One region of the Comamonas jiangduensis genome, then DNA from elsewhere that is predicted to be linked to it. Evidence: predicted binding sites of a transcription regulator. Region 1 holds the regulator's gene; each other region holds the start of a gene.
What was found. The regulator LexA, encoded in region 1, represses DNA repair genes until DNA is damaged. The targets are predictions, from matches to a motif close to ACTGTATNNNNATACAGT.
Positions count from the first base shown of each region.

Region 1 (7,479 bases):
ATTCACGACCTTGGCGTTGCTCCACCAGAAAAATATTGCTGGCCGATTCTTGTGAGACGCTGTCCTTGTCAATGAAGATCACGCGTGTGCCATCAGAAGATTCTTGAAACTCACCGGGCGCAATGCGGTCTATATCACTACGTTGCTCAAATTGGCTGCGCAATTCTTGGATCTGTTGGTTGCTCCAAGGCCAAACGAGCAGGCCCAGTACAGCAATCACTGCCACAATCGGCCAAGCAAAGCGCAAGATAGGCTTGAGTTGGCTGGCGAGGCCTTGGCCACTGGCAAACCAGATGGACATTTCGCTATCGCGGTACATGCGCGACAGCGTGCCAACCACCGCCACAAAGAGGCTCAGCGTCAAAATCGTGGACAGTTGACCAAGCACGGTAAAACCCATGACCAGCATCACATCGGATGGGCTGACAGTGCCTTTGGTGGCTTGGCCCAGCGTGCGGATCAGCATCATGGTCATAACCACGGTGATAAGCACCACTAAGGTGGCGCCGAAGCTGCGGCCCAGCTCCTTGCGTATGGATGAATCGAATAACATTGGCTGAAAAGGAAAACGCCGATTATGAACTTTGAACTGAAGGCTTTGAATCTGTCCAGCGCAGCTGCAGCAAAGTGTGATCTTCTTTTATTGTTGGTGCCTGAGTCATTCAAGCCCCAACAAGACCCTTTGTCCGCCTTGGTAGACAGCGTAACGCGCCATGGTGACTGGTCTGCGGCCGGTAGTAAACAGCTGCATTTGTACCAGCCCCAAGGGGTGCAAGCGCGCCGCGTGCTATTGCTGGGCACAGGCAAAGGCTCTGCGCGGGATGTGCGCGCTGCGCTAGCAAGTGCTGCTTCCGTGCTCAAAGCCGAAGGTGTCAAACATGCGGTAATTTGTTTGAGCGCTTTGGAAGATGCTGCCGAGGCAGTGCGTATTGCTGTGCAGTCTGTAGCGGATGCTGCATATACCTACACATTGACCAGATCAAAAGCAAAATCCCCTGCGCTGGGCAAAGTGACCGTGGGAGTGACTAGCAAGACTGCTGCTATCAGCCAGATTTTTGACCAAGTCGTGGCGGTCTCTGTGGGCCAGTCGCTGGCCAAAGAATGGGGTAATCGACCTGCAAACTACGCAACTCCTAGCTTGCTGGCCAAGGCCGCGAAGGACTTGGCCAAGCAGTCGCCAGCTATTCAATGCAAGGTGCATGGCCCCAAGGATGTTGAGAAACTGGGAATGGGGGCGTTTTTGGCCGTTGCCCAAGGCTCTAAAGAACCTTTGCAATTGATTGAGCTGAGCTATAGCGGGGCAGCGAAGTCGCAGGCTCCGGTGGTGTTGGTGGGCAAAGGCATCACGTTTGATACAGGTGGCATTTCTCTCAAGCCTGCCGCAGCTATGGATGAAATGAAGTTCGATATGTGTGGCGCGGCGAGTGTGCTGGGGGTATTTCGTGCGTTAGCGGAACTCAAACCTGCCATCAATGTGGTCGGTTTGATTCCTGCGTGCGAGAACATGCCTGATGGCGCTGCTGTAAAGCCCGGTGATGTGGTAACCAGCATGAGTGGTCAAACCATCGAAATTTTGAATACTGATGCTGAAGGGCGCTTGGTGCTGTGCGATGCGCTGACCTATGCTGCACGCTTTAAACCGGCTGCCGTGGTCGACATCGCAACGTTGACGGGTGCGTGTGTAATTGCCCTGGGCGGTGTACGCTCGGGTATGTACGCCAACCAAGAGGCACTGGGCCAGGCATTGCAGCAGGCAGGTGAAAAGAGTCATGACCTGTGCTGGCGCATGCCTTTGGATGATGATTATTCCGAAGGCCTCAAGAGCAATTTCGCGGACGTGGGTAATGTGGCTGGCCGCGCTGGTGGCTCTATCACTGCGGCTAAATTCCTGCAGCGTTTCGTGGGCGATATGCCCTGGGCGCATTTGGATATCGCGGGTACCGCATGGAAGGAAGGGGCTGCAAAGGGGGCAACAGGTCGTCCTGTGCCTTTGCTGGTGCAGTATCTGCTGGATGCAGCGCAGCAACCTGTGGCCAAGACGCGTAAAGCGCCAGAGGCAACCAAGCCTGCGCGCAAATCTGCCTCGAAGACTGCATTGGCGCCTCAAACAGCGGCGGTAAAAGCGAAGGCGCTTCAAGTCTGATGACTGACACAACCTCTAGCCCACAGGTGGCTTTTCACTTCAACGCACCAGATAAGTTGGACTATGCGTGCCGTTTTATTCGCAAAGCATTGCGCCACGACGCACGTGTGACCGTGGTTGCTCCGCTGGAGCGGCTGCTGCAACTGTCTGCACGTCTGTGGAAGTTTGCAGGGCATGAGTTTTTGGCCCATGCAGTACAAGGCGATGATGCAGAGCTTTTTGCTTTGGCTCCCGTGGTGCTGGTGGAAGCTGCTCAGCTCAGCACGCACCGTGAGGTGCTGCTGAATTTGGGGCCGGAAATGCCACAAGGTTTTGAGTCGTTCAGCAAAGTGGTAGAGGTGGTGTCCAGCTTTGATGAACAAGATCGTGCATTGGCCCGTGGGCGTTGGCGCAGTTACCAAAGTGCAGGACATGCGATTGAGCGGTTTGACTTGGTACTGCAAGGAGATCGGTGATGGCTGCTATGGATACACGGCATCCTCCGCGTTTCGTGCCGACGCTCACTGATGTAGTTCCAGACGCTGAGACGATGCTGACTGCTCCCAACTTCGCTGTGTCGCAAGAGCATTTGCCAGAGCCGGTGGATGCGCCGTTTGTGCAAGATGTTGCGGAGTCCGCAGCACCTCTGGCGAAAACTGCCGGCGCGCCAGAACTGCCAACGCAGCAGTGCTTGGTGGATATAGCGCAGTCTATGCAGGCCAATGTCATGGCTCGCCTGGATGAGACTTTGGAGGAGCGTTTGCGCTATGCGCTGGCAGACATGGTGCAACTGCACACCCAATCGCTGTATCAAGCGATTCGCGCTGATGTTGAGCGCCTGGTGAGCAGTGCCGTGCATGAGGCCATCGCCCAAGAGCTGGCGCATATGCGCTCCCAAACCGATCAGCTTTGATTGATGCTCAGCTGTCCTAACGTGGTGCAGCTTCAGGGTTCAAAATATTGCTAGGCGTACCTTGTGCAAAGTTACGCACGTTGTCAAACGCAGCCCCGAAGTACAGTTCATAGCTGTCTTGCTCTACATATCCAATGTGGGGCGTGCAGATGCAGTTTTCCATCCGCAGCAGGGACTGGCCTTGCAAAATAGGCTCGCTCTCAAAGACGTCAATAGCGGCTAAGCCGGGACGGCCGCGCTGCAAGGCGGTCACCAGCGCATCGGGCGCTATCAGTTCTGCACGTGCTGTATTTACCAGCAATGCTGTGGGTTTCATGAGTGCTAGGTCTTGGCCTTGCACAATATGTTGGGTTTGCGCATTAAGTCGCAGGTGTAAGGACAGCACGTCGCTGTGAGCAAAAAAGGATTCTTGGCTTGCAGCGGCCGCATACCCATCTTGCTGGGCTTTTATGCGGGAAGATTCACTGCCCCAGATGGTGACTTGCATGCCAAATGCCTTGCCATAGCCTGCCACCAACTGGCCGATTCGACCATAACCCCAAATGCCTAATGTGCGCCCTCGCAGCGAGGTACCCAAGGCAAAATTGGGGGGCATAGAGGCTGTCTTTAACCCTGATTGTTGCCATGCACCATGTTTGAGGTTAGAGATGTATTGCGGCAGGCGCCTTGTGGCAGCCATGATGAGTGCCCATGTCAGCTCAGCAGGCGCAACTGGTGAGCCTACGCCCTCTGCAATCAGAACGCCGTGGTCGGTGCAAGCCTGAACGTCGATGTGGGGCCCTGCTTTGCCTACCTGCGCAATAAGTTTTAACTTGGGCAGTTTCTCAATCAATTGCCGGCTAATCGGCGTGCGCTCTCGTATCAGGACGATGACGTCTGCATCGCGCAAGCGCACCGCGAGTTGACCCACACCTTTGACCGTGTTGGTAAAGACTTTGGTCGTAAAACCATCCAAGAGCGCTGCGCATTGCAGCTTGCGCACAGCATCTTGGTAGTCGTCGAGGATGACAATATTCATGGGCAATAGGGGCTTGCTGCTGGAGCCAAGAAAAGCATGCATTGCAAATAGCATGCAAGGACTGCTGTACCCCGCGTATTGTCCTATAGCCTGAGTGCATGAAGCCCGTGGTTAGGGGCATATCGTGTATGCAACTGCGACATTCGTGCAGTTTTAGTTGCACGAGCGGTTGAGGGGTATATGCCAATTAGGCTCTTGAGCTAAGCGGAAAAAGCGCTGCTAGCTCCTATTTTTGCACTTCATGCAAGTGCCTAAGCTGGTTTGGGTGGGTGTTGCAACTGGGCCTTGGCGCGCTCCCAAGTCACGCGCACATCGGTTTTTTCAGCGGTGCGGTAGGTGAAGCTGCGGCCCATTAACCCGCCGCTGCTGGGCATAACAGGTTGGCGTGATGTGGAATACGGCGTAGTGCTCATAAATCCTCCTGCGGGTATGGCGCAACTGTATGAATCGGTGAGAACCGTTGGTTGCATCGTGCAGCAATTATCGGGAACTGATTCGGGCTTATTCACGCTATTTGTTGTCAGGTGTTTTTGATGTTTGGGTGAAGGGCCAAGAGTGGCGTGTGGTGGACGATGGGTTGTGCAGCATTAATGTGCTGCGACGCGCCATGTGTTGCGCACTTCTTGCGCAGCCAAAGCATCCAGCGCCGCACAAACATCCGCTAATTTGCCGGATAAGGCAAAACGATTGCTGTCCTTGTCTTTACTGCGGCGCATTAAACGGACATTCCCGGTGCAAGTTTTGCAAGTCACGGTGCGCAACGACACATCGCAGAAAGTATTTTGGTTGCTGGCGGATGTGCGCGCAGTTTCGATATGTGGCAGAGGCAATGGGCAGTGCAAAAGGTGCATGGCGTACTCCTTGGTGGAGAAATTGAGATAAAACAGGCGACAGCAATCCCTGCAGCGCAAATGGCCGCATGCATGGAGGGGGGGATGGCTTTTTTAGAGCTGGATGGCGTTGCGGATCAGGCCAACCGCCAGGCCTTCGATCGCAAAATTTTCTTCTTCACCGACTTGGATGATGGGGTAGTCAGGGTTTTCAGGCAGCAGCTCAATCCCGTGAGCGGATTTGCGCAAACGCTTGACGGTAACTTCATCACCGAGGCGTGCCACCACGATTTGACCGTTGCGGGCTTCTCGGGTGGATTGCACCGCGAGTAAATCCCCGTCCAAGATGCCGGCATCGCGCATCGACATGCCACGCACGCGCAAAAGGTAGTCGGGTTTGCTGGCAAACATGGAACTCTCGACGGCGAAACTTTGGTCAATGTGCTCTTGCGCCAAAATGGGCGACCCTGCAGCGACGCGGCCCACCAGCGGTAACCAAAGAGGTTGCATGGCAGCCATTGGCAGGTCAAAGTGTGTGCCACGGGCGGCGTTAATGTTGCGCACGGTCTCGCTGACCAAGCGAATGCCACGCGAAGTGCCGCTGACCAATTCAAGTACGCCTTTGCGTGCCAAAGCCTTGAGGTGCTCTTCTGCTGCATTGGCAGACCGGAACCCCAGGGTGCGCGCAATCTCGGCGCGTGTTGGCGGCGCGCCTGTGCGGGAGATGGCTTCTTGAATGAGATCCAGAATCTGCTGCTGTCTGGGGGTGAGGGTGGTGTGCTCCATGCCTGTCCTTTTGAAGGATAACTGTTTGTTTATCCAGTACCTGTATTTTTAACCAGTTTCGTGAGGTGTGCAAGTGTCTACAACAAGAAAAATTGTGATCTTGGGGATGGGGGGGACAATTGCGGGCCAGGGCAGCGCCCATGGAGGTGGTGTTGGCTACCAGCCAGGGCAGATTGATGTTGCACAGTTGTTGCAGCCGATTGTTGACCACTGCCTGCCAGAGCATTTCGTATTCGAGGCTGAACAGGTTGCGCAACTCGACAGCAAAGACATGGATATCACGACTTGGCAGCAGCTGGCGCAGGCGTGCAGCAAATGGCTGGATCAAGCTGATGTGGAAGGTGTAGTGATTACCCATGGCACCGATACATTGGAAGAGACGGCTTGGTTCTTGCAGTGCGTGCTGCGGCCGGTGAAACCTGTGGTCATGACATGTGCGATGCGCCCCGCCACGGCTTTGTCGGTCGACGGCCCTGCCAATTTGCGGGATGCAGTGATTTGTGCCGCTGATGGCGTGGCCGGCGTGTGGGTGACTGCGGCGGGCGAGGTGCATGGCGCGCAATGGCTGCGCAAGGTGCATCCGTACCGCGTACATGCCTTCTCCTCTGGAGCACAGGGGCCTGTAGCTTGGGTCGAGGAGGGGCGTGTGCGTTGGCTGCAGCGTGCATCTGCAGCCGTGGTATTGCCTGAAATGGCATCGGCAGTGTGGGAGCGCGATGCCCAGCATTGGCCGTGGGTGGAGTTGGTGACCAGTACCGCGGCAGCGCGGCCTGCTGCGGTAGATGCGTTGGTGGTGGCGGGCGTGCAGGGCCTCGTGGTGGCAGGCACGGGCAATGGGTCTATTCACCAAGCCTTGCAGCAAGCACTGCAGCGTGCCACGGCCCAAGGCGTGATGGTGTGGCGGACTACGCGCTGCGAGCAGGGGCAGATTGTGCTGGCCGATGGCGAGCAGGACGCGGCGGTGACGCCGCTTGGTCCTGTCAAGGCACGCATCAGTCTGATGCTGGCGCTGCTGCAAAACTAGTGCACACGCTTTGCGTGTGGAATGCGTGTGGCGCTGCGTGGCTGCAATGCACATAAAAAAGCTGCCTCTAGGGCAGCTTTTTTATGGAGTGTGTAAAAAGATCAGGCGCCCAAGGCTTGGAAAGCGCGCGCCGTGATTTCTTCGACAGAGCCCATGCCGCTGATGGCTCGGTACTGGGGAGCCTTGGCTGGGTCTTGCTTGGCCCAAGCTTGGTAGTAGTCCACCAAAGGACGCGTTTGGTTGCTGTACACATCCAGACGCTTTTTGACAGTCTCTTCCTTGTCATCGTCACGCTGTACCAGGTCTTCGCCGGTCACGTCGTCCTTGCCTTCCACCTTCGGTGGGTTGAACTTGACGTGGTAGGTGCGACCCGATGCAGGGTGCGAGCGGCGACCGCTCATGCGCTCGATGATGGCGTCAAAAGGAACGTCGATTTCCAGCACGTAGTCCAGATCCACGCCCGCAGCCTTCATGGCGTCGGCCTGTGGGATGGTGCGGGGGAAGCCATCGAACAAGAAACCGTTGGCGCAATCGGCTTGGGCGATGCGTTCTTTGACCAAGTTGATGATTAGGTCGTCGCTCACCAGCTGTCCAGCTTCCATCACGGCCTTGGCTTGCAGGCCCAAAGGTGTGCCAGCCTTCACGGCGGCGCGCAGCATGTCACCCGTGGAGATTTGGGGAATGCCGAACTTCTGGCAAATAAAAGCAGCTTGTGTGCCTTTGCCGGCGCCGGGAGCGCCCAACAAAATCAGTTTCATGGAGATCCTCGATATATAGAAATTCTTG
Region 1 is NZ_JARXOV010000023.1:32,836-40,314, forward strand. Features, by position in the region: gene lptF (LPS export ABC transporter permease LptF) at 1-553, opposite strand, end outside; gene QEP12_RS15680 (leucyl aminopeptidase) at 578-2,143, shown strand; gene QEP12_RS15685 (DNA polymerase III subunit chi) at 2,143-2,598, shown strand; gene QEP12_RS15690 (hypothetical protein) at 2,598-3,035, shown strand; gene QEP12_RS15695 (D-2-hydroxyacid dehydrogenase family protein) at 3,052-4,053, opposite strand; gene QEP12_RS15700 (hypothetical protein) at 4,305-4,466, opposite strand; gene QEP12_RS15705 (hypothetical protein) at 4,641-4,904, opposite strand; gene lexA (transcriptional repressor LexA) at 4,998-5,669, opposite strand; gene QEP12_RS15715 (asparaginase) at 5,743-6,693, shown strand; gene adk (adenylate kinase) at 6,795-7,451, opposite strand.

Region 2 (7,479 bases), on a different contig from region 1:
CGATAAAGCCATAGCCACCGCTGCCGCTCATGAGCAAGGTAGCGGTCACCGGCCCGGCAAAGTAGCTAGTGATGGTGGTGCCGGCTTCCAGATCGATCAGGGTATTGATGGGCTGACCATCGCCACGCCCGCCCGGCAGGGTGGCCACGGCCACGCTGTACACGCGGCCGTTGTTGCCAAAGACGATGAGCTGATCGACGGTGCGGCACTCAAACGTGCCCCACAGCTGGTCACCCGCCTTGAAGCTGAAGTTGCCCGCCTCGTGGCCGTGGCCCTTGTGGGTGCGCACCCAGCCTTTGTCGGAAATGATGACGGTGACGGGTTCGTCCGGCACCTTGATCTCGGCGGTGACCTTCTTCTCTTCCTGAATGAGGGTGCGGCGCGCGTCGGCAAAGGTTTTGGCGTCGGATTCGATCTCCTTGATCATCAGGCGCTGCAGGCTCTTGGGGTTGGCCAGAATGTCTTGCAGCTTGCCTTCTTCTTCGCGCAGCTCGTTCAGTTCCTTTTCGATCTTGATGGCTTCCAGCCGCGCCAACTGGCGCAGACGGATTTCCAGGATGTCTTCGGCCTGCCGGTCGGAGAGCTGAAAACGGTCGATCAGTGCCTGCTTGGGCTCGTCGCTCTCGCGGATGATGGCGATCACCTCGTCGATGTTGAGCAGCACGATCTGGCGGCCTTCCAGAATGTGGATGCGGGCCTGCACCTTCTCCAGGCGGTGCTGCGAGCGGCGGGTGATGGTGGTCTGGCGGAACTGCACCCACTCTTCGAGCATGCGGCGCAGCGACTTTTGCACGGGCTTGCCGTCCAGCCCGATCAGGGTCAGGTTGATGCTGGCATTGCTCTCCAGGCTGGTGTGCGCCAGCAAGGTGGTGATGAGGTCTTGCTGGGGCGTTTTGCCGGTTTTGGGCTCAATCACCAGACGCACGGGCGCGTCTTTGCTGGATTCGTCGCGCACCCCGTCCAGCACGCTCAAGATGGTGGCTTTGAGTTGCTGCTGGTCTTGCGTGAGGGCTTTTTTACCGGTCTTGACCTTGGGGTTGGAGAGTTCTTCGATCTCTTCCAGAATTTTTTGGGCCGACACGCCGGGCGGCAGCTCGTTCACCACCATTTGCCACTGCCCGCGGGCCATTTCCTCAATCGTCCAGCGCGCGCGCACTTTGAGGCTGCCACGGCCGGTGGCGTAGGCGTGGCGAATGTCTTGTGCGCTGCTGATGATCTGGCCGCCACCGGGGTAGTCCGGGCCGGGGATCAGGGCGTACAGCTCGTCGTCGGTCAGCGCTGGCTTTTTGACCAGCGCCACGCAAGCGTCGGCCACTTCGCGCAGGTTGTGGCTGGGGATTTCAGTGGCCATGCCCACGGCAATGCCGCTGGCACCGTTGAGCAGCGAAAACGGCAGGCGTGCAGGCAGTTGGCTGGGCTCTTGGGTGCTGCCGTCGTAGTTGGGCACAAAGTTGACCGTGCCTTCGTCGATTTCATCCAGCAGCAGCGTGGTGATTTTGGACAGGCGCGCCTCGGTGTAGCGCATGGCGGCGGCGCCGTCGCCGTCGCGGCTGCCAAAGTTGCCCTGGCCGTCGATCAGCGGGTAGCGCTGGTTGAAGTCCTGGGCCATGCGTACCAGCGCGTCGTAGGCTGACTGGTCGCCGTGCGGGTGAAAGCGGCCCAGCACATCACCCACCACACGGGCAGATTTGACGGGCTTGGCCGCCGTGTTGTTGTTGGTGCCGGAATAGCTCAGGCCCATGCGGTCCATGGCATACAGAATGCGGCGCTGCACGGGCTTCATGCCGTCGGCCACGTCGGGCAGAGCGCGGCCCTTGACCACGCTGAGCGCGTATTCCAGATACGCACGCTGGGCGTACTGGCCCAGCTCCAGCGCGTCGCCTGCGGCCTGGGTGGCCAAGTCCAGCAACTGGGGCTTGGCGGGAGTGGAGATAGCTTCGACTTCGGGTTGATCGCTCATGGTTTCTTCGTTATTGGCAGCAGTGGCGGGCGTCTCCTCCAACGCCCATCCCTGCTCATGGGGTGCGGCAGGCCCCGTCAGTTTTGCACTGCGGAGCCTGCTGGTAAGGTCATGCGAAAGCGGCTGTCATCCGTGGGGCTGCGCGTGAGCTGTGCAGTGCCACCATACAGGCTGACGCTGCTGTCAGCGGCCAGGGTGGATTGCAGGCTAGCGTACAGAGTCATCACGGTTTTGACGTAGTTTTGGGTTTCTTTGTACGGCGGAATTTTGTTGCCATAGCGCTGCACCGCGCCTTCGCCAGCGTTGTAGGCGGCTAAGACCAGGTCAGTGCGCCCGGGGAACAGGCTTTGCAGATAGCGCACATAGCGCGCGCTGACGGGCACATTGATGGCCGGGTCTTTGAGTTTTTGCGCAATCGAGCGTTTTGGATCGCCCGCCACACCAAAGCGCGCTGCCGTATCGGGGATGACTTGCATCAGCCCAATCGCCCCTGCGGGAGACACTGCCGAGGCGTTAAAGCCCGACTCTGCCGTGGCGATGGCTTTGAGCAATTGCTCGTCCACCCCCACTTTGGTGGCTGCCGCACGGATGTGCTTGGCATGCAGCTTGTAGCCCACGCTGCTGGCAAAGTAACGCGTGGCGGCGTGGCGGTCTTTCTCCGAAGCCACTGCCAGCTGCGCAGCCGCGTTGCGGATATCGACAAACAGGGGGCCATCGCCCGGCTCCAGCGTGCTCATGGAAAAGCGCTGGTAACGCTCGTCCACCCGCTCATTGGCGTAATGCAGCACGCCGCTGGGGTCTACAAAAAACCAAGTCTGCGCCTGGGCGAGCGACACCGCACCCAACCCCACCGCCACGCACAGGGCGCGCGCCAATCCACCACGCAGCCGCGCCGAGACACGGCGGCAAAGATTGCGAATGGCTATGGAGGTTGGATTGTTGTTAGTCATTGCTCGCAATTAAGCACCCGGTGGGCGATTTGCCCAAGCCCTACACCCTCAACGCGCGCAGGGATTTGGCCCATTCCACCCGAATGCTGAAGATGGCGTCAGACAAGTGCGCAGCTGCTGTGGGCACGGCAGCCGGGGCACTTTAGATGTCCACCACCACTTCGTCGCCGTGCAGCTCCATCAGCTCGCGGCGCGCGGCGGCTTCGCCCTTGCCCATGAGCTGGTCGAAGATTTCCGCAGAGGCAATGGCATCCAGCCCGCTGACTTGCACCGGCAGCAGGCGGCGCGTGTCGGGGTTGAGTGTGGTTTCCCACAGTTGCTCGGCATTCATCTCGCCCAAGCCCTTGAAGCGGCTGATCTGGCACTTCTCACGCGCCACGCCTTCCTTGGCGGCTTTGTCGAGGATGGCATTGAGCTCGCCCTCATCCAGTGCGTACACCTTGGCCGCTGGCTTTTTGCCGCGGGCAGGTACATCGACCCGGAACAGCGGCGGCAGGGCGATGTACACATGGCCAGTTTCAATCAGCTTGGGGAAGTGTTTGAAGAACAGCGTGAGCAGCAGCACCTGGATGTGGGAGCCGTCCACGTCCGCATCGCTCAAGATGCAAATCTTGCCGTAGCGCAGGCCGGAGAGGTCGGGCTCGTCGTGGGGGCCATGGGGATCGACACCAATCGCTACCGAAATGTCGTGCACCTCGTTGTTGGCAAACAGGCGGTCACGGTCCACTTCCCAGGTGTTGAGCACCTTGCCGCGCAGCGGCAGCACGGCTTGCGTCTCTTTGTTGCGGCCCATTTTGGCGGAGCCACCGGCGGAGTCGCCCTCCACCAGAAACACCTCGTTGTCGGCAATGTCGCGGCTTTCGCAATCGGTGAGCTTGCCCGGCAGCACGGCCACGCCGCTTCCCTTGCGCTTTTCCACCTTCTGGCCCGCTTTTTGGCGGGTTTGCGCGGCCTTGATGGCCAACTCGGCCAGCTTTTTGCCGTGCTCCACATGGGCGTTGAGCCACAGTTCCATGGCGGGCTTCACAAAGCCCGAGACCAGACGCACGGCATCGCGGCTGTTGAGCTTTTCTTTGACCTGGCCCTGGAATTGCGGATCGAGCACCTTAGCGCTCAGCACAAAGCTGGCACGCGCGAACACGTCGTCGGGCATGAGCTTGACGCCCTTGGGCAGCAGCGCATGCAACTCGATAAAACTTTTGACGGCCTGGAACAGACCATCGCGCAGGCCGCTTTCGTGCGTGCCGCCGGCGGTGGTGGGAATCAGGTTGACATAGCTCTCGCGCATGGGCGCGCCCAGCTCGGTAAAGGCCAGGCACCACGCGGCACCCTCGCCTTCACTAAAAGCTTCGCTGTGCTTGTCGGCATAGCCTTCGCCTTCGAGCAGCGGGATGACGGCGTCGGCGGTGAGGGATTGCTCCAGATAGTCTTTGAGGCCGCCCTTGTATTGCCACTGCTGAACGTCTTTGTTTTTCTCGTTGGTCAGCGTGACGCTGACGCCGGGCATGAGCACGGCCTTGGAGCGCAGCAGGTGCACCAGCTCGCCCATGGGCAGGTTGGCGCTGTCAAAGTATTTAGCGTCGGGCCACACGCGCACCGTGGTGCCTTGCTTGCGGTCGCCGCTGGCGATGGGGCGGGTGATGAGGGGCTCCACCACATCACCGCCCGAGAAGGTCAAGCTGGCGACTTGGCCATCACGGAACACCGTGACTTCCAAGCGTGTGGACAGCGCATTCGTCACCGACACGCCCACGCCGTGCAGACCGCCCGAGAAGCTGTACGCACCGCCATTGCCTTTGTCAAACTTGCCGCCCGCGTGCAGGCGGGTGAAGACCAATTCCACCACCGGCGCCCCTTCTTCCGGGTGCAGGCCGAAGGGAATGCCACGGCCATCGTCTTCGACACTGACCGAGCCGTCGGCGTGCAACGTGACTTTGATTTTTTTGCCGTATCCGGCCAGGGCTTCGTCGGCCGCGTTGTCGATCACCTCTTGCAGGATGTGCAAGGGGTTGTCGGTACGGGTGTACATGCCGGGGCGCTGCTTGACGGGCTCCAAGCCCTTGAGGACGCGGATTGAGCCTTCCGAATAAGCGGATGCAGAAGTAGAGGGTTTAGCTGCCATGGGGGCGGATTGTAGTTCCGGCCACAGCTCGGTGCTGGATAAATTCACAGTAACCAATCGGGAACTCCGGCTTGCGCAAAACAACCATCGTGCCATTCGATGGCTGCTTTGCGCAATCCGTATCCCGTATGTTGCAGCTTTGCGCAGCGTGTTTCGCTACATTGCGGCATATGCAATACAACACACCACCGTCATCCACGCAGCGTTTGCCCATGCTGCAAGTCCTGCTGTGCGGGGGCATGGTCGTCACACTGGCCATGGGCATACGCCACGGCTTTGGCCTGTGGCTGCTGCCCATCACGCAAGACATGGGCTGGACGCGCGAGAGCTTTTCGCTGGCAATTGCCATCCAGAACCTGTCGTGGGGAGTGTTTGGCATTTTTGTCGGCATGATTGCCGACCGCATCGGCGCCTTCAAGGTGCTGCTGTGTGGCGCGGTGCTGTATGCACTGGGGCTGGTGGGCATGGCCTTGTCGCCCAATACCTTGTTGTTTGCCTTGACCACCGGCGTGGTGATTGGCGCGGCGCAGGCCGGTACCACCTATGCCGTGATCTACGGCGTGCTAGGGCGCCAGATTCCGCCCCAGCGCCGCAGCTGGGCCATGGGGGTAACGGCAGCGGCGGGCTCGTTTGGCCAATTTTTCATGGTGCCCGTCGAAGGCACGCTGATTGCACAGTTTGGCTGGAGCAATGCCTTGCTGATTTTGGCGGCGATGGTCCTCATCATTGCCGTGCTGGCCTTTGGCCTGCGCGAGCCCGGCTTTGGCGCGGGCGCTGCGCCACAGCGTGAGCAAACCGTGGGCCAAGCACTCAAAGAAGCATGGACCAACCCCAGCTTTGTGCTGCTGCTCTGCGGTTACTTTGTCTGCGGCTTTCAGGTGATGTTCATCGGCGTGCACATGCCCAGCTACCTGAAAGACTTTGGCCTGCCACCGCACGTGGCCAGCATTGGCCTGGCGCTGGTGGGGCTGTTCAATATTTTTGGCACTTACCTGGCGGGCCATCTGGGCCAAAAATACCCCATGCACAAGCGCTATGTGCTGTCGGGCATTTACGGCATGCGCTCCGTGGTCACCATCCTGTTCTTGCTGCTGCCGCTGACGCCTTGGTCGGTCTACCTCTTTACTGCGGCCATGGGCTTTCTGTGGTTGTCGACCGTGCCGCTGACCAATGCCACCATTGCCCAGATTTTTGGGGTGCAGCACCTATCCATGCTGGGCGGCTTTGTCTTCTTCAGCCACCAGATCGGCAGTTTTATGGGGGTGTGGCTGGGCGGCTACCTGTACGACGTGAATGGCAACTACCACATGGTGTGGTACTTGTCGATTGCCCTGGGCGTGTTTGCCGCACTGGTCAATCTGCCTGTGCGTGAAGCCCCCCTGCAGCGCAAAACCGCCGTCGCCGCTTAATATGACTGGCATGACGCCCGCACCCCACACCCCTCCCCACGCTGCACCGCTGCCCACGTGGCTGCGGGCGCTAATTTGGGCCGTCGTGCTGGCTGCCTTGCTGGCGGTGTTTGCACTGTACACACGCCCGGAATTCATGCTCACGCTGGCCGACCAGGTGTGGGCCTGCTTTTGAGCTGAGCCACGCGCTCCCACGTGAAGCCGCCTTACCCTGGCCCTGGACGGATGCTGCTACTGCAGCCGTGGTTTGCCCAGGCCTTGTGCGGCGCTGGCCTATAGTTGGCAGCACTATGCCGAGTTCTTTGCCCCCTTCGCCCCCTGCCACAGCCAGCGTGGCTGCGCCCTCTGAATGGATTCAACGCTTTGCCCACTTGCTGCCTTCACAGGCCCACGTTTTGGACGTGGCTTGCGGCACTGGCAGGCATGCGGCCTATCTGCAAGGTTTAGGCCATCGCGTGACAGGGATTGACCGCAACCCTGACGCACTGGCCCAGCTACCCGCAAGCATCCAGGCGGTGCAAGCCGATATCGAAAATGCAGCATGGCCGCTGCCGGGCCAGCAGTTTGATGCGGTGGTGGTCACCAACTACCTGTGGCGCCCCCTGTGGCCGCAGTTGCTGGCCAGCGTGCGCGAAGGTGGCGCACTGCTTTATGAAACGTTTGCCCAAGGCAACGAAGCCTACGGCAGACCCTCGCGCCCCGATTTCTTGCTTGCCCCCGGCGAATTGCTGCAAGTGTGCGCAGGCTGGCACATCGTGGCTTACGAACACGGGCTTCGCACAGCACCCGAGCGCGTGGTGCAACGCATGGTGGCGATCAATGCTAGGCATGCTACACCGCCTCCTTTACCGCTGATGGCGTCGCCCTTGCCAGCGCACATCTAAAACAGGAGCTGCCAGCGCAGTAAGAATCAACTTTTGCGATAGATTCATCCTCAAAAACGCTGTATAACTTGCGCTAACAGCTACTTTTTTCAAAGCATCTGCTTGGACTAGCGTGACCCGCGCATGTTGCCTAGGGTCAACGCGCATACATTGC
Region 2 is NZ_JARXOV010000009.1:79,309-86,787, forward strand. Features, by position in the region: gene parC (DNA topoisomerase IV subunit A) at 1-1,960, opposite strand, end outside; gene QEP12_RS09070 (lytic transglycosylase domain-containing protein) at 2,038-2,910, opposite strand; gene QEP12_RS09075 (DNA topoisomerase IV subunit B) at 3,053-5,032, opposite strand; gene QEP12_RS09080 (MFS transporter) at 5,245-6,441, shown strand; gene QEP12_RS09085 (hypothetical protein) at 6,452-6,616, shown strand; gene QEP12_RS09090 (class I SAM-dependent methyltransferase) at 6,732-7,325, shown strand.
Region 2: QEP12_RS09075 (DNA topoisomerase IV subunit B) is a predicted target of LexA. The motif match lies at 5,066-5,083, and genes of this name have one in related genera.

Region 3 (7,479 bases), on a different contig from region 1:
CGGTGGCGCCCATTTCAGTCACACCGGCTGCCGTACAGCGCGCCACCTTGGTGGGGTTGGTGGCCGTGCTGTGCTGGAGTGCCACCGTCGGCCTGATGCGCTCGGTGGCTGAGGCGCTGGGTGCCCTGGGCGGTGCGGCGGTGCTCTACAGTGTCAGCGCGGTGTTGGTGCTGCTGGTCCAAGGACTGCCCACGCCTGCGCAGCTGCGCGGCATCTCGCGCGTGTATCTGGTGGTGTGCGGGCTGCTGTTTGCGTGCTATGAGATCTGTCTGTCGGTCGCGATCGGGCTGGCGCATGACCGCCCCCAGTCCATGGAGCTGGGCATGATCAACTACCTGTGGCCCTGCCTGACGATTGTGCTGGCCGTGCTGTGCCGCCAGCAGCAGGCACGCTGGTGGCTGTGGCCCGGCGTGGCGCTGTGTCTGTGGGGGCTGGTGCTGGTGGTGGGTGCTGATGGCAATGCGGCGGCGGGGCCTGCTGGGCCGTGGTGGTACAGCTTTGCCGCGCACATGGCGGCCAACCCGCTGGCCTACGCCCTGGCCTTTGGCGCGGCGTTGATGTGGCCCACGTATTCGGTGCTGGCGCGCATGCACGGCGGCGGGTTCAACGGTGTGGGTTTGTTTTTGCTGCTCACGGCGGCACTGCTGTGGGTGCAGTGGCTGGCGCTGGATACCGTGCCCATGCGCTGGAGTTGGGGCACCGCAGCGCAGGTGCTGGCCATTGGCGCGCTGACTGCGCTGGGCTACGGCTGCTGGGAGCACGGCATTCAGCGCGGCAATCTGGCGGTGATGGCCGCGGGCTCGTATTTCACGCCCGTGCTGTCTTCGCTGTGGGCCAGCGTGTGGCTGGCGGTGCAGCCGGGCCTGCCGTTTTGGCAGGGCGTGGTCTTGGTCACGGCGGGTTCTTTGGTCTGCTGGGCCGCTACGCGTAGCCGCTCATAATCTGCGCTACTTGGTCGCACGGGGGGCTGTCTGCATGGATCTGAAAAACGTGATGGATTTGGACTGGAGCCACACCAGCACAGCCTTGCTGACCGCCTTGGGCATTGGCCTGATGATTGGTGTGGTGCGCGAGCGCACCCAGCCGCCGCATCTGTTGCCTGCGGGGACGCGCACGCACGCGCTGGTGGCGTTGCTGGGCTGTATCAGCTGGCAGCTGGGCGTACCGGTGTTCATTGCCGCACTGGTGGCGATGGCGGCGCTGACGCTGGCCACCTACCTGCTCAGTGCCAAGGACGACCCTGGCATGACCGGAGAGGTGGCCGTGCTCATGGTGATGGTGCTGGGTGGCCTGGCGGCCAAAGAGCCCGCGCTGGCCGCCACCTTGGGCGTGGTGGTGGCGATTTTGTTGCAGGCCAAGGCGCCGCTGCAAAAAATCAGCCGCGAATGGATCAGTGAAAAAGAAATTCAAGATGCCCTGCTGCTGGGGGCCGCCGCACTGGTGGTGATGCCTTTGCTCCCCAGCGAAGCCATCGACCCCTGGGGCGCCGTGAGCCCCATGATGGTCTGGCGCATTGTGGTGCTGGTGATGGCGGTGGGCATGGTGGGCCACTTTGCGCAGCGCATTCTGGGGGCGCGCTGGGGACTGGCCATTGCCGGGTTTTGTGCGGGTTTTGCGTCTTCGACAGCGGCAGTCACCAGCTTGGGCCAGCAAGCCCAAGCGGACCAGCGCCTGACCCTGCCCTGTGCGGCAGCGGCGCTGCTGGCCAATTTGGCCTCACTGCTGCTGTTTGTGGCCGTGGTTGCCACGGTGTCGCCTGCCTTGTTGCAAGCCGTGCAATGGGGCTTTGCGGGGGCGGTGCTGGGCTTGCTGGCGGTGACGGCGGTGCTGCTGGCCAAGGCGCATACCCATGTCCATGCCGATGCCTCCCATGTGCAGGCGCCCGAAAAATCCGGAGCTTTCAAACTGACGCATGCTTTGCTGATTGCCGGCTTGATTGCCGGCGTGTCGTTGCTGGCAGCGTGGTTGGGACACAGGTTTGGGCATGCCGGCGCACTGGCGGCGGCGGTGATGGTGGCGCTGGCCGAAGTGCAGGCCGCTGCCGCAGGGGTGGCGCAATTGTTTGCCAACGGCAGCATGCAAGTGGAGGTGGCGCGCTGGGGCATTGGGGCCGTGCTGGCGGCCAGTTGCGTTAGCAAAGGTGTGCTGGCCTTGGCCAGCGGGGGCTGGCGCTATGGCGCTTGGGTGATCGGTGGTTTGCTGGTGATGGTGGTCTGCGGCAGCCTGGGTTTGCTGGTTGGCTGAGTGTGCCGCGGTGCTTGGGAGGCTGCGGCGTTTAGTCGGCTTGCGGCGCTTGGCCGCGCACCACCTTGTTGACCACCTCGCCGCCAAAGCCACGGCTGGCCAGAAAGCGCATCTGCTTCATGCGTTCCTGCGGCGTGGTGGGCACCTCGCCAAACTTGCGCAGCCAGACCTCCCAGGCGCGCGCGTGCTCGGTGTCTTTGAGTTGCTCGGCCGCAGCGCGCACGGTGTCGTCATCCAACCCTTTGCTACGCAGCTCTTGCAGCACGCGGCTGGTGCCCAGTTTGCTGCTGCGCCGGTACAGCACCGATTGCGCTACGCGCTCGGGGTTGATGAAGTTTTTGGCTTCCAGCGCGTCCAGCACGGCACCGAGGTCTTCCCCTTCTTCCACGTGCGGTGCCAGCTTGCGCTCCAGCTCCAGTCGCGAGTGTTCGCGCTGTGAGAGCAGTTTGAGGGCACGGCCCGTCAGTGATAGCTTGTGAAAACCCATGGTATTAAAAAAATAGCTGCTGACGCTTGATAGGTAAGCGCCAGCAGCCTTTTTGATGCTGAACTTGATTAACCGATCACGCCGTCTTCGTCGGCAGCACTGGCGGCTGTCTTGTCGGCCTTTTTGCCCTTGGCTGGTTTGTTGGGTGCATCGCCTTCACCCGTGGCTACCAAGCTGATACCCAGGCTTTCGCGCACCTTGTTTTCAATTTCGATGGCCAGCGCACGGTTTTCTTTGAGGAACTCGCGGGCGTTGTCACGGCCTTGGCCAATCTTTTCGCCGTTGTAGGCGTACCAGGCGCCAGATTTCTCCAGCAGCTTGGCTTCGACCGCCATGTCCAAAATTTCACCTTCGCGGCTGATGCCTTCACCAAACAGAATGTCGAACTCGGCGGTCTTGAAGGGAGGCGATACCTTGTTCTTGACGACCTTGACCTTGGTTTCGTTACCAATCGCGTTGTCGCCCTTTTTGATGGTGCCGGTGCGGCGGATGTCCAGACGCACCGAGGCGTAGAACTTCAGCGCGTTACCGCCGGTGGTGGTTTCGGGCGAGCCGAACATCACGCCAATCTTCATACGGATCTGGTTGATGAAAATGACCGTGCAATTGGTCTTTTTGATGGTGGCCGTCAACTTGCGCAGGGCTTGGCTCATCAAGCGAGCTTGCAAACCGGGCAGGCTGTCGCCCATGTCGCCTTCAATTTCGGCCTTGGGCACCAAAGCCGCCACCGAGTCGATGACGATCAGATCGACCGCGCCCGAGCGCACCAGGCTGTCGCAAATTTCGAGCGCTTGTTCGCCGGTGTCCGGCTGGCTGATCAACAGGTCGTTCAGGTTCACGCCCAGCTTTTGGGCGTAGCCGGTGTCCAGCGCGTGCTCGGCGTCGATGAAGGCGCACGTGCCGGCCAGTTTTTGCATTTCGGCAATCACTTGCAGCGTCAACGTGGTCTTGCCCGAAGATTCGGGGCCGTAGATTTCAATCACCCGGCCACGGGGCAAGCCACCCACGCCCAAGGCAATGTCCAGCCCCAGCGAGCCAGTGGACACCACCTGGATGTCTTCAATCGCTTCGCCTTCGCCCAGCTTCATGATGGTGCCTTTGCCAAATTGCTTTTCAATTTGGGCCAGCGCGGCGGCCAGTGCTTTGGATTTTTCGCTGTTGGCGTCAGGGGTGTTGCGTGCGACGGCGTTCATGGCGTTTCCTTGAAGAAAGAGAGGGCGGACTTCACAAGTGCACCCCCTGTGGTTGTTCACAGGCTGGATGCTTGAACAGTAGTGTAGGGGCTTTTAAAAATATATATAGTCAAGTTGCATGACTATTCGTAAAACTGACTATGTCTGTGAAATCTCCTTCTTTGCAGGCCGATGAAGCGTGGCGGCAAACGCATTTCGGGCGCTTGCTGGGCCATGCGCTGCGCAAGTTCGATGCGCGGGTGCGCAGCCTGATGGCGCAAGACGATGAAACGCCGCTGGCGCTGTCCAATCTGGCGGTGCGCGACAAGGTGGGCGCGGCGCACATTCACATCACGCGCCACCTGTCGCTGCAGGGCGACCGCATTACCGATCTGGCCGAGCGCGCGGGCATGAGCAAGCAGGCCATGCTGGATGTGGTGGACCAGTGCGAGGCCTGGGGGCTGGTGCTGCGCGAGGCCGATCCCCATGACCGCCGTGCCAAGCGCGTGCGCTATACCGACGCCGGACGTGAGTGGCATGCGGCCTTTCAGCGTGCGGTGCAGCAGGCCGAGGCCGAGTTTGTGGAGGCGGTGGGCCAAGACGTGGCCACGGTGGTGCGCATTGGTCTGGAGGCTTACGGCAGCGAGGTGGGTGGCGTGGCTTAGACCCGCCAATCCCGCCCGGGATACGTCGTTGCTGCGCCTGCTCGTACGCTGAGCCAGCCTGCGGTTTCGCACCTTGCCTCCGACGCACCTCTTCGATGTGCCGGGTGGGGGGATCGGTGCTTCAGCGCTTGGCCAGCAGCCCTCTTGCCGGGCAGTCGCTGCGTTCTGTGTTGCAGCGCAGCACCCGCGTAAACACCTGTAGGGCGCGTGCGTGCCGACTTCTAGAATTGGGTGACAGGTGGTGCCTCTGAACGGGCATCCGGTGTGAAGTGGCAGGCACGCTGCAGCCAGCGACCCCAGAGCGCGGTGCAGCAAGGAGACAAGCAATGCGCATCCTCATTGCAGAAGATGATCAAGTACTGGCCGATGGTTTGCTGCGCAGTCTGCGCGGTGCCGGAGCCGTGGTGGACCACGTGGCCAACGGCATTGAGGCCGACACCGCCCTGGTCACCAACAACCAGTTTGATTTGCTGATTTTGGATTTGGGCCTGCCGCGCATGCACGGGCTGGAAGTGCTCAAACGCATGCGGGGCCGGGGAGACAGCTTGCCGGTGCTGATTTTGACGGCGGCAGACAGCGTGGACGAGCGCGTGCAAGGGCTGGACTTTGGGGCAGACGACTACATGGCCAAGCCTTTCAGCCTGCAAGAGCTGGAAGCGCGCGTGCGCGCGCTGACGCGCCGTGGCATGGGGGGCACAAGCAGCTCCATCAAACACGGCCCCTTGGTGTATGACCAGGCCGGGCGGGTGGCCACCATTGACGGCAAAATGGTGGAGTTGAGCGCGCGCGAACTGGGCCTGCTGGAGGTGCTGCTGCAGCGCGCTGGTCGCCTGGTGAGCAAAGACCAGTTGGTGGAGCGCCTGTGCGAGTGGGGCGAAGAGGTGAGCAACAATGCGATTGAGGTGTATATCCACCGCCTGCGCAAAAAAATCGAACGCGGCCCGATTCGCATCGCCACGGTGCGGGGGCTGGGGTATTGCCTCGAAAAAATACCGTCCTGAGCGCCGTTTCTCCCATCCCTGATGCACCGTAGCTTTGCCTTGTCGTACCGCTGGGGCTGCCTGCGGCGTTGCGCTGCGTTTGGGGCGCAAACCTACGAGTTGCTAGGGGCGGGCGGTTCTGAAAACATAGCTTTCTGCGCTGGTGCTGTAAGCGCTAGAGGCCAAAAAGCCTTGAAAGACGGGCAGGCACTGTGAAGATATTCCAGCGTGAACAGCGTTCCTTGTTCGGAGAAATTCTGGACTGGATGCTCACGCCCTTGCTGCTGCTGTGGCCCGTGAGCTTGGCGCTGACCTGGCTGGTGGCGCAGTCGCTGGCCAATAAGCCCTTTGACCGCGCGCTGGAGTACAACGTGCATGCGCTGGCCCAGCTCATCATCGTGGAGCCGGATGGGCGCATCCAGTTCAACCTGCCGCAGCCTGCCTCGGAGATTTTGCGCGCCGACGAATCCGACATGGTGTTCTACCAAGTGCTGGACCCCCAGGGCGAATTCCTGGCGGGCGACCGCGACTTTCCCGCTGCGCACCCGCGCTACAACATGCCGGCTGGCGAGGTGGTGCTGCGCGATGATGAGTTGCGCGGGATTGACATTCGCGTGGCTGCCATGTGGGTGCGCCTGCCGTTGAGCACGGACAACGCCCTGGCGCTGGTGCAGGTGGCCGAGACGCGGGAAAAGCGCAGCGTGCTGGCGGCGGAAATCATCAAGGGGGTGATGCTGCCGCAGTTCGTCATCTTGCCACTGGCGGTGCTGCTGGTGTGGCTGGCACTGGCGCGCGGCATCAAGCCGCTCAGCCGCCTGGAAGAGCGCATTCGCGCGCGCAAGCCCGAAGATTTGTCGCCCCTGAACCACCGGGGGGTGCCGATGGAAGTGGTGCCACTGGTGGATGCGGTGAATGACTTGCTGCGCCGCCTCAATGAGTCGCTGGCCACGCAAAAGCGTTTTCTGGCCGATGCGGCGCACCAGCTCAAAACTCCGCTGGCGGGGCTGCGCATGCAGGCCGATCTGGCGCAGCGCGAAGGCACCAGCACGGGGGAGCTCAAGCGCTCTCTGGAGCAAATTGGGCGCTCCAGCATGCGGGCGACGCACACCGTCAACCAGCTGCTGTCGCTGGCGCGCGCCGAAGGGGCGGGCACCGGGCTGCAGCGCACACCCTGTGATTTGGCGGCGCTGGTGATTGAGGTGATGCAGGACCTGCTGCCGCTGGCCCTGGATAAGCATGTGGATATGGGCTATGAGGGGGCGGAGCCGAGAGCGGCTGGTGTGTGGCTGCAAGGCAATGCCACGCTGCTCAAGGAAATGGTGCGCAATTTGATCTCCAACGCCATCAACTACAGCCCGTCCAGCGCAGAAAAACCCGCCGTGGTGACGGTGCGCGTGCTGCCCGATTTGCTGGCGCGCGTGGTGTTGCTGCAGGTGGAGGACACCGGCCCGGGCGTGCCCCAGGACGAGCGCGACCTGGTGTTTCAGCCGTTTTACCGCGCACTGGGCTCGGAGGCAGACGGCTCCGGGCTGGGGCTGCCCATCGTGCAGGAAATTGCGCGCCAGCACGGCGCCGAGGTGGTGCTGGAAGATGCCCAACCGCAGCGCCATCCACCCGGCGCGCTGTTTACGGTGCGCTTTCGTGCCATGCGCTCTGCAATCTTATTGCAAGCAGCTAGCGCCGATTAAATAAGGATTTCAGTATAAATAGATGCGCTATTCGTTGCTGATAGAGCGCTGCCTGCTACGCTTTTGTTGTGTTGCCAAGTTGTTGGAGGTGGGTTCTTTGTACGGGCGCGCCTGCTGCAGCAGCCAGTTGCGAAAGGCCACCAGCGGCGCAATATTGGCCCGCGATTCGGGGTAGCACAGCCAGTAGCCCAGATTGCTCACCAGCCCGTGGTTGGGCAGGGGTTCACGGACCAAGCCCTTGGC
Region 3 is NZ_JARXOV010000005.1:120,103-127,581, forward strand. Features, by position in the region: gene yddG (aromatic amino acid DMT transporter YddG) at 1-941, shown strand, start outside; gene QEP12_RS05980 (MgtC/SapB family protein) at 976-2,244, shown strand; gene recX (recombination regulator RecX) at 2,276-2,731, opposite strand; gene recA (recombinase RecA) at 2,800-3,924, opposite strand; gene QEP12_RS05995 (MarR family winged helix-turn-helix transcriptional regulator) at 4,065-4,568, shown strand; gene QEP12_RS06000 (response regulator) at 4,895-5,569, shown strand; gene QEP12_RS06005 (sensor histidine kinase) at 5,761-7,236, shown strand; gene QEP12_RS06010 (LysR substrate-binding domain-containing protein) at 7,264-7,479, opposite strand, start outside.
Region 3: recA (recombinase RecA) is a predicted target of LexA. The motif match lies at 3,987-4,004, and genes of this name have one in related genera.